Regions from separate parts of the Streptomyces cyaneofuscatus genome, predicted to be linked through region 2. Evidence: riboswitches for the same ligand, from Rfam matches in the RefSeq annotation. Region 2 holds a riboswitch; the other holds the start of a gene.
What was found. A riboswitch is a leader RNA that binds a small molecule or an ion and turns the genes downstream of it on or off. The one in region 2 is predicted to bind glycine.

Region 1 (4,407 bases), 5.0 Mb from region 2:
TAACCCGTGACCTCGGCGAGGCGCTCCTCCAGCTCGCGGATGAGCGTGAGGAAGCCCTGCGCCTGCTCGGCCGGGGCGAAGGGGTGCAGCGCGCCGAACTCGGGCCAGGTGATGGACTCCATCTCGGCGGTCGCGTTCAGCTTCATGGTGCAGGAGCCGAGCGGGATCATGCCGCGGTCCAGCGCGTAGTCACGGTCGGCGAGCTTGCGCAGGTAGCGCAGCATCGCGGTCTCGGAGCGGTGCTGGTGGAAGACCGGGTGGGTCAGGATGTCGTCGGAGCGCAGCAGCCCCTCGGGCAGCGCGTCGGCGGCCGAGCCGTCCAGCGCCTCGATGTCGGCGTCGGCGCCGAAGGCGGCCCAGACGGCGGAGAGCTGGGACCGGGTGGTGGTCTCGTCGCAGGCGATGGAGACATGGTCGGCGTCGACACGGCGGAGGTTGACCCCGCGCTCGCGGGCCTCCGCGACGATCTCCGCGGCCTTGCCGGGCGCCTTGACGGTCAGGGTGTCGAAGAAGTCGCCGTGCACGACGTCCACGCCGGCGGCGCGCAGGCCCTCGGCGAGGATCGTGGCGTAGCGGTGGGTGCGGCGGGCGATCGTGCGCAGTCCGTCGGGGCCGTGGTAGACGGCGTACATCCCGGCCATGACGGCGAGCAGCACCTGCGCCGTACAGATGTTGCTGGTGGCCTTCTCGCGGCGGATGTGCTGCTCGCGGGTCTGCAGGGCCAGGCGGTAGGCCTTGTTGCCGTCGGCGTCGACGGAGACGCCGACGAGGCGGCCGGGCAGGGAGCGGGCGAACTTCTCGCGGACCGCCATGAAGCCGGCGTGCGGGCCGCCGAAGCCCATGGGCACGCCGAAGCGCTGGGTGGTGCCCACCGCGATGTCGGCGCCGAGGGCGCCGGGCGAGGTGAGCAGCGTGAGGGCCAGCAGGTCGGCGGCGACGGTGACGATCGCGCCGAGCTCGTGGGCCTGCTCGATGACGGGCTCGATGGCGCGGACGGCACCGGAGGCGCCCGGGTACTGGAGCAGGACGCCGAAGACGCCGCGCTCGGCGATCTCGGCCGGGATGCCGTCGCTGAGGTCGGCGACGACGACCTCCACACCGGTCGGCTCGGCGCGGGTCTCGATGACCGCGATGGTCTGGGGCAGGGTGTCGGCGTCGATCAGGAAGACGCCGTTCTTCACCTTGCCGACCCGCCGGGCGAGCGCCATGGCCTCGGCGGCCGCGGTGCCCTCGTCGAGGAGGGAGGCGCCGGAGGTGGGCAGGCCGGTCAGCTCGGCGACCATCGTCTGGAAGTTGAGCAGGGCCTCCAGGCGGCCCTGGGAGATCTCCGGCTGGTACGGCGTGTAGGCCGTGTACCACGCGGGGTTCTCCATGACGTTGCGCAGGATGACGGGGGGCGTGAAGGTGCCGTAGTAACCGAGGCCGATCATCGGGGCGAGCACCTTGTTGCGGTCGGCCAGCGACCGCAGCTCGGCGAGCACCTCGGCCTCGGTGCGCGCCGAGGGAAGGTTCAGGGCCTCCGCACTCTTGATCACGTCGGGCACCGCGGCGGCGGTCAGCTCGTCGAGGGAGCCGTAGCCGACCTGGGCGAGCATCTTCGCCTGGGCCTCGGCGTCGGGCCCTATGTGGCGCTGCTCGAACGGAATGCCCTGCTCCAGCTGGGAGAGCGGAGTGCGACGGGGGGTCATGGTGGAGGCCTCCTGGTCTGTCACGACCTGCGAGGGGCACCACGGCGCGGGTGCCCGAACGGCCTCCCCCTCTGTCATCTCAACCTGAGAGCTTCACCGGCCCGCCCGGGGGCGTGCCGACTTTCACCGTCGGTGAGGGTCGAATCCGTCCCGGCATCTGCCCGCACGAACCCGCCCTGCTTTCCAGAGTGACCTCGTCCGTGCGGTACGGGGGCCTGAGAGATTCCGGGGAGGATTTGCTCCTTCGGCGCCTCCGGATTCTGCACCGGAGGACTCTCCCGCACGGGGTCAGCAGCCGCCTGCCAGCCTACCAGCGGCCATCCCCGTGGAGTCCTCGAGTGGCCGACGCCACGGATCTGCACTTGTCTGGTGCTGGTATAGCGACAGGGGATCACCCCTGAAGTGACAGAGGACCACCTTTCAGGCAGTGGGACCAGTAGGAGGCACCGTGCAGACCGACATCGATCCGCGCCGCCTGATCGGCCGCAAGGCCTTCGATCGCAAGGGCGCCAAGATCGGAACGGTGGATGAGGTCTATCTCGACGACGCGACGGGCGTGCCCGAGTGGGCGGCCGTCCGCACCGGCCTGTTCAGCAGGGACGCCTTCGTCCCGCTGGAGCCGAGCGAGTTCGTCGAGGACGAGCTGCGGGTCCCGTTCGACCGCACGCTGATCAAGGGCGCCCCGGACTTCGGCGTCGGGCGGCACCTCTCCCCGGAGCAGGAGCTGCAGCTCTACCGCCATTACGGTCTGGACTCCCCGCCGGCGGCGGAGGCCGGCCCCGACCGTGACTTCGGCAGGCTGGCCGGCCAGGAGGAGTAGTCGACCGGGTCGCGGACCAGCGGCAGCGGATCGGCGGGGCTCAGCTCCGGGTCGTCGACGCGGAACGTGACGACCCGGCCGACCGGCCCGCCGGGCTCCTCGAACCGGACCGTCACCCGGCCCACCCCGCTCCCCTGCACCCATCCGTGTCCGTGCGCCGTGTGGCGTACGTCGTGTCCGGCGGGCCAGCGCCGGGCGGCGAGCTGCTCGGCGCTCTCGGGCTCCTCCTCGACCGGCTTGTCGTCCTCCGTGACCGGCTTCTCGGACACCTCCGCCCGGGCCGCCAGCTCCCGGGCGTCCGCGGCCTGTGCGAACAGATCCTCCTGCGTGAAGTCCGCGAGCCCCGTGACGCCCACGCCCAGCAGCCGTACGCCCCCGGTGGTGTCCACCGCCTCCAGCAGCCGCGCGGCCGCCTCCCGGACCACCGTGGGGTCGTCCGTGGGGCCCCTGAGGGTCTCGGAGCGGGTCAGGGTGGAGAAGTCGTAGCGGCGCACCTTCAGCACCACCGTGCGCCCCGACCGGTCGGCGGACCGCAGCCGCTCCACGCACCGCACGGCCAGCCGCTCCACCTCGGCGCGCACCCGCACGCGGTCGTGCAGGTCCACATCGAAGGTGTCCTCGACCGATACGGACTTGGCGTCCCGCTCGGCGACCACCGGCCGGTCGTCGAGCCCCAGCGCCATCCGGTACAGCCCATGACCGTGGGCCTTGCCCACCAGCCGTACGAGCTCCGCCTCCCCCGCCTCCGCGAGGTCGTGGACGGTGGTCATCCCGGCGCGCCGGAGGTGGTCCCCGGTGGCGGGCCCGACGCCCGGCAGCGTCCGCACCGACATGGGGGCGAGCAGCTCGCGCTCGGTGCCCGGCTCGATGAGCACAAGCCCGTCCGGCTTGGCCTGCTCGGAGGCGATCTTGGCGAGCATCTTGGAACCGGCGAGCCCGACCGACCCGCTCAGCCCGGTCACCTCCCGGATGGCCGTACGCAGCCGCTCCCCCGTCCTGCGCGCCGACACCGTGTCGTCCGCGACCCCGCCCGCCTCCAGGTCGACGAAGGCCTCGTCCAGACTCAGCGGCTCCACCAGCGGCGAGAGCCGCCCCAGGAGCTCCATCACCTGCTCGCTCACCGACCGGTAGAGCGAGAAGCGGGGCACCAGATAGGCGGCGTTCGGCGCGAGCCGTCTGGCCTGGGCCGTCGGCATCGCGGAGTGCACGCCCAGAACCCGTGCTTCGTACGAGGCGGTGGCGACGACCCCCCGGGGGCCGAGGCCGCCCACCACGACCGCCTTTCCGCGCAGGCTGGGCTTGGCCGCCTGCTCCGCCGAGGCGTAGAAGGCATCCATGTCCAGGTGAAGGATGGTCGGCGCGGGTCTCACACCGTCGATGCTGCCCTACACCACTGACAACGGGGCGGCCCGGCACTCCGTGGAGTGCCGGGCCGCCCCGTTCCGTACCGTCCTGTGCCCTCAGCCGCTCATCCGGCGCGGTTGCGGCGCCGGGCCAGCTCGTCGGCCGGGTTGTTGCCGATGAGCGTCTCACCGGTGTCGACCCGCTCGCCGTGGAGCTGGGAGAGCGCCGCGTCCACATCGCGCCAGACGACGCCGACGGCGATCCCGAAGACGCCCTGACCACCCTGGAGAAGGCTGACGACCTCGTCGGGTGATGAGCACTCGTAGACCGTCGCCCCGTCGCTCATCAGCGTCATGCGCTCAAGATCCTGGAACCCCCGGGCCCGCAGGTGCTGGACCGTGGTGCGGATGTTCTGCAGAGCGACCCCGGTGTCCAGGAACCGCTTGACGATCTTGAGGAGGACCACGTCCCGGAAACTGTAGAGACGCTGGGTCCCCGACCCGTAGGCCGGCCGCACGCTCGGCTCCACCAGCCCCGTACGCGCCCAGTAGTCCA
Region 2 (4,407 bases):
GATCAGCTTCGGCTGGGACTCCTTGGCGAGGCGCTCGACCTCCTCCATGTCCACGACACCGGTCTCGTCGACGTGGTACGGGACCACGTTGTAGAGCTTGCCGGAGAAGTTGATCTTCATGCCGTGGGTCAGGTGACCGCCGTGGGCCAGGTTCAGGCCCATGATCGTGTCGCCCGGCTTCAGCAGCGCGAACATCGCGGCGGCGTTCGCCTGCGCACCGGAGTGCGGCTGGACGTTCGCGGCCTCGGCGCCGAACAGGGCCTTGATCCGGTCGATCGCGATCTGCTCGACCACGTCGACGTGCTCACAGCCGCCGTAGTAGCGGCGGCCGGGGTAGCCCTCGGCGTACTTGTTGGTGAGGACGGAGCCCTGGGCCTCCATGACCGCGACCGGAGCGAAGTTCTCCGAGGCGATCATTTCGAGGGTGGACTGCTGACGGTGGAGCTCGGCGTCGACGGCGGCGGCGACGTCCGGGTCCAGGTCGTGGAGGGAGGAGTTCAGAAGCGACATCAGGGGGTCCCTTAAGGTCTCAGGTCTCAGTTGCCGGAGAACGCGGTGTACTCGTCGGCGGAGAGCAGGTCGGCCGGCTCCTCCGTGACGCGCACCTTGAACAGCCAGCCGCCCTCGAAGGGAGCGGAGTTCACCAGCGAGGGGTCGTCCACGACGTCCTGGTTGGCCGCCGTCACCTCACCGGTCACCGGCGAGTACAGATCGCTGACGGACTTGGTCGACTCCAGCTCACCGCAGGTCTCGCCCGCGGTCACCGTGTCACCGACCTCCGGAAGCTGGGCGTAGACGACGTCACCGAGCGCGTTGGCCGCGTACTCCGTGATGCCGATCGTGGCCACGCCGTCCTCGATGGCCGACAGCCACTCGTGCTCCTTGCTGTACCGCAGCTGCTGGGGGTTGCTCATGACCTGAATTCTCCTGTACGCGGGGGAGTGCTGATGAACGGTGGTCTTACGGTGTGAGACGGAGGTACGTCACTTCCGTGACGCCCGAGTGGAGCGAGAGGCCCGGGTTCTTCCGGGATATCACTTCTGGCGCTTGTAGAACGGCAGCGCGACGACCTCGTACGGCTCGTGCGTGCCCCGGATGTCCACGCCCACGCCCTCGGTGCCCGGCGCGGCGAAGGCCGCGTCCACGTACGCCATGGCGATCGGCTTGCCCAGGGTGGGGGAGGGGGCGCCGGAGGTGACCTCGCCGATCACCTTGCCGTCCGCGACGACCGGGAAGCCCGCGCGGGGGACCCGGCGGCCCTCGGCGATCAAGCCGACCAGCTTGCGCGGCGGGGCGGTCTCGGCGCGCTCGGCGGCGGCCTGGAGCGCCTCGCGGCCCACGAAGTCGCCCTCCTTCTCGAACTTCACGACCCGGCCCAGGCCCGCGTCGAACGGGGTCAGGGCCGTCGTCAGCTCGTGCCCGTACAGCGGCATGCCCGCCTCCAGGCGCAGCGTGTCCCGGCAGGAGAGGCCGCAGGGGATCAGCCCGTGCGCCTGACCGGCCTCCGTCAGGGCCCGCCACAGGGCCTCCGCGTGCTCGGGCGCGACGAAGAGTTCAAAGCCGTCCTCGCCGGTGTAGCCGGTACGGGCGATGAGCGCCGGGACCCCGGCGACCGTGCCCGGCAGGCCCGCGTAGTACTTCAGCCCGTCCAGGTCGGCGTCGGTGACGGCCTTCATGATGGCGGGGGACTCGGGGCCCTGGACCGCGAGCAGCGCGTACGCGTCCCGGTCGTCACGCACCTCGGCGTCGAAGCCGCCGACCCGCTCGGTCAGCGCGTCCAGCACGATCTGGGCGTTGCCCGCGTTGGCGACGACCATGTACTCCGTCTCGGCCAGGCGGTAGACGATCAGGTCGTCCACGATCCCGCCGTCCTCCTGGACGATCATCGTGTAGCGGGCCCGGCCGTTGCCGACGGTGGCGATGTTGCCCACCAGCGCGTAGCTCAGGAAGGCCGCGGCCTCGGGTCCGGTGACGGTGATCTCGCCCATGTGCGACAGGTCGAAGAGCCCGGCCCTGGTCCGTACGGCGTTGTGCTCGTCGCGCTCACTGGCGTACCGCAGGGGCATGTCCCAGCCCGCGAAGTCGGTCATGGTGGCGCCGAGCGAGCGGTGCAGCGCGTCGAGGGCGGTGAGACGGGGGGCAGTGCTCATGGATACGGCTCCAGGGCATGACGACGTCAGGACGGAAAATCCTCCCCATCTGTCATCGGAACCTGAGAGGTTCGCCGATAGCCCCTGACGGGGTATGCCCCTGGAGAGGGGCGCCCCTGGTCACAGGGCTCGGCTTGCACCTTGGGTGGAGCCGCAGGGCGGCTCGCTTTTCAGATCTGCCTCATCCACGCGGTACGGGGCCTGAGAGATTCAAGGGAGGATCTTGCTCCTTCGGCGCCCGGCTCACACTGTGGCCGGAACTCTCCCGCGCGGATTCGAACGGCCGGTATGCAGTTGGCGGGGTCATCATCGCACGCCTTGCGGCAGAGTGGGGAGGCCGGTCGGCAACGCTTGCGCGAACAGCGAGGACGGTTGTGGAGCCTTGCCATTTCTTTACACTTCAGGGGCAGGCTCGGGTGGCCCGACAGCAGGGGGATGGGCGATGGCGTTGCAGCGGTCGGTACCGACCGCGGGGACCGCGCACGGCGCGATGCCCGCACAGCCCGGCGCACCCGGCCGCGAGCTGCTGGAACCCCGTGCGCCGGTGGTACGCGATCTGCGCGGGCGCACCGGCCACGGCCCGTACAGCCTCGACTTCACCCCCGGTGACATCGTGGTCGTCTCCGGGCTGCCCGGCGGGGGCAAGTCCACCCTGATCCGGCAGGCCGTGAGTGGCCCCGCCATCGACTCCCAGGACACCCGCGACCGCTGGGCCGCCGCCCTGCCCCCGTTACTGCCGTACGCCCTCTACCGCCCCCTGGTCCGCGCCGCTCATTACCTCGGGCTCTGGGCCGTCCTGCGCTCCGGCGCGTCCGTGGTCGTCCACGACTGCGGTACGCAGACCTGGGTACGCCGCTGGCTCGCCCTGCACGCCGTGCGCCGGGGCCGCACCCTGCACCTGCTCCTGCTCGACGTGGACCCCGCGACGGCCCGCCAGGGGCAGCGGGAACGCGGCCGGGGCGTCTCCGGGTACGCCTTCGCCCGCCACCGGCACGCGGTGGCCCGGCTGATCCGCGACACCGAGCAGGGCACGCTGCCCCCCGGCTGCGCCTCGGCGGTGCTGCTGGACCGGGAGGCCGCGAGCGCGCTCAGCCGGATCTCGTTCGGCGACGGGGAGCCCCCGGCCGCCCGCGCCGGTTAGGGTTCTGGCCGAGCGGCGACAGCCCAGCGGCGACAGCCCGGCGACGACAGCTGAGAGAGGCACAGAGGCAGTGGACATTCCGGCACCGGTCCAGGCGCACCCCCAGCACGCGTGGCCCGCCAACGAGCTCGAAGAGGTGCTGACCGCCTCCCTCGGCGTCGCCGACGCGGGCGGCCGCCTGGTCGAGGTGCTCGGCCGCAGCTCGGTCTGGGTCCCGCTGCCGGCCGGCGGCTCGCCCGCCAGCGCCGACCTCGACCTGCCGATGATGGACATCGACGGCGCCGCGTACGTCCCCGTCTTCAGCTCCGAGGGCCAGTTCCTCAGTTGCGTCGGCAGCCACATGTCCTTCGCCGTGGCCCCCGCCCGCGACTTCGCCCGGGGCCTGCCCCCGCAGGTCGGCATCGCGGTGAACCCGGGCGGCGCGGTCGGCATCCCGCTGCCGCCGCCGGCCGTCGCCGAGCTCTGCCGGGCCGGCCGCACCGCCCTGGACGGGCCCGCCAGCGGCGGCCGGGTGAAGCTGTACGAACCGGACTGGCAGCACGACCCGGTCGACTTCCTCGCCGCCGTCTCCGCCGAGTTCGAGGCCACCGGCGTGGTCTCCACCGCCCGCCGGGCGCTCGCCAGCATCGAGGGCGGCGACCCCGTCCTCTTCGTCGGCGTCGAGTTCGCCACCTGGGACGGCGCGGGCCAGAGCGCCCCCATGGACGCCCTGGGACGGGCGCTCGGCCGGATCGAGGTGCCCTGGCCGGTGAACCTGGTCCTGCTGGACGTGGCCCAGGACCTGGTGGGCGACTGGATGCGGGAGAAAGTGCGCCCGTTCTACCGGCGCGAGGGCCACTGAACGTACGGCGCGAAAGCCACGGAACGTACGGCGCGAGGGCCACTGAACGTACGGCGCGAAAGCCACGGAACGTACGGCTGACCGCACGGCTGCCGGGGCGCCGCCCGACCGTGGCGTCAAGTCGGTGTCAGAAGTGGCGCATAAGCTGGTTTGATGGCGAGGCCGCTCCCGTGTGCCCGGGAGCGTCGACGGAACGATGAGGGGCGGGACCCAGGGTGAGTGCGTCAGGCACTGCGGCGGCCGGTCAGGTCGAGCACATGCTGCGCCAGGTCAGC

Region 1: another riboswitch for glycine. It lies ahead of gcvP (aminomethyl-transferring glycine dehydrogenase); the one in region 2 lies ahead of gcvT (glycine cleavage system aminomethyltransferase GcvT).

The regions. Positions count from the first base shown of each region.
Region 1 is NZ_CP137002.1:7,202,935-7,207,341, reverse strand. It holds gene gcvP (aminomethyl-transferring glycine dehydrogenase) at 1-1,688, opposite strand, end outside; glycine riboswitch at 1,750-1,881, opposite strand; glycine riboswitch at 1,882-1,979, opposite strand; gene R2B67_RS31805 (PRC-barrel domain-containing protein) at 2,137-2,508, shown strand; gene R2B67_RS31800 (DNA polymerase IV) at 2,430-3,878, opposite strand; gene R2B67_RS31795 (MerR family transcriptional regulator) at 3,977-4,407, opposite strand, start outside.
Region 2 is NZ_CP137002.1:2,176,549-2,180,955, reverse strand. It holds gene glyA (serine hydroxymethyltransferase) at 1-510, opposite strand, end outside; gene gcvH (glycine cleavage system protein GcvH) at 537-914, opposite strand; gene gcvT (glycine cleavage system aminomethyltransferase GcvT) at 1,035-2,150, opposite strand; glycine riboswitch at 2,331-2,428, opposite strand; gene R2B67_RS09040 (AAA family ATPase) at 2,593-3,291, shown strand; gene R2B67_RS09035 (enhanced serine sensitivity protein SseB) at 3,362-4,132, shown strand; gene R2B67_RS09030 (enhanced serine sensitivity protein SseB C-terminal domain-containing protein) at 4,390-4,407, shown strand, end outside.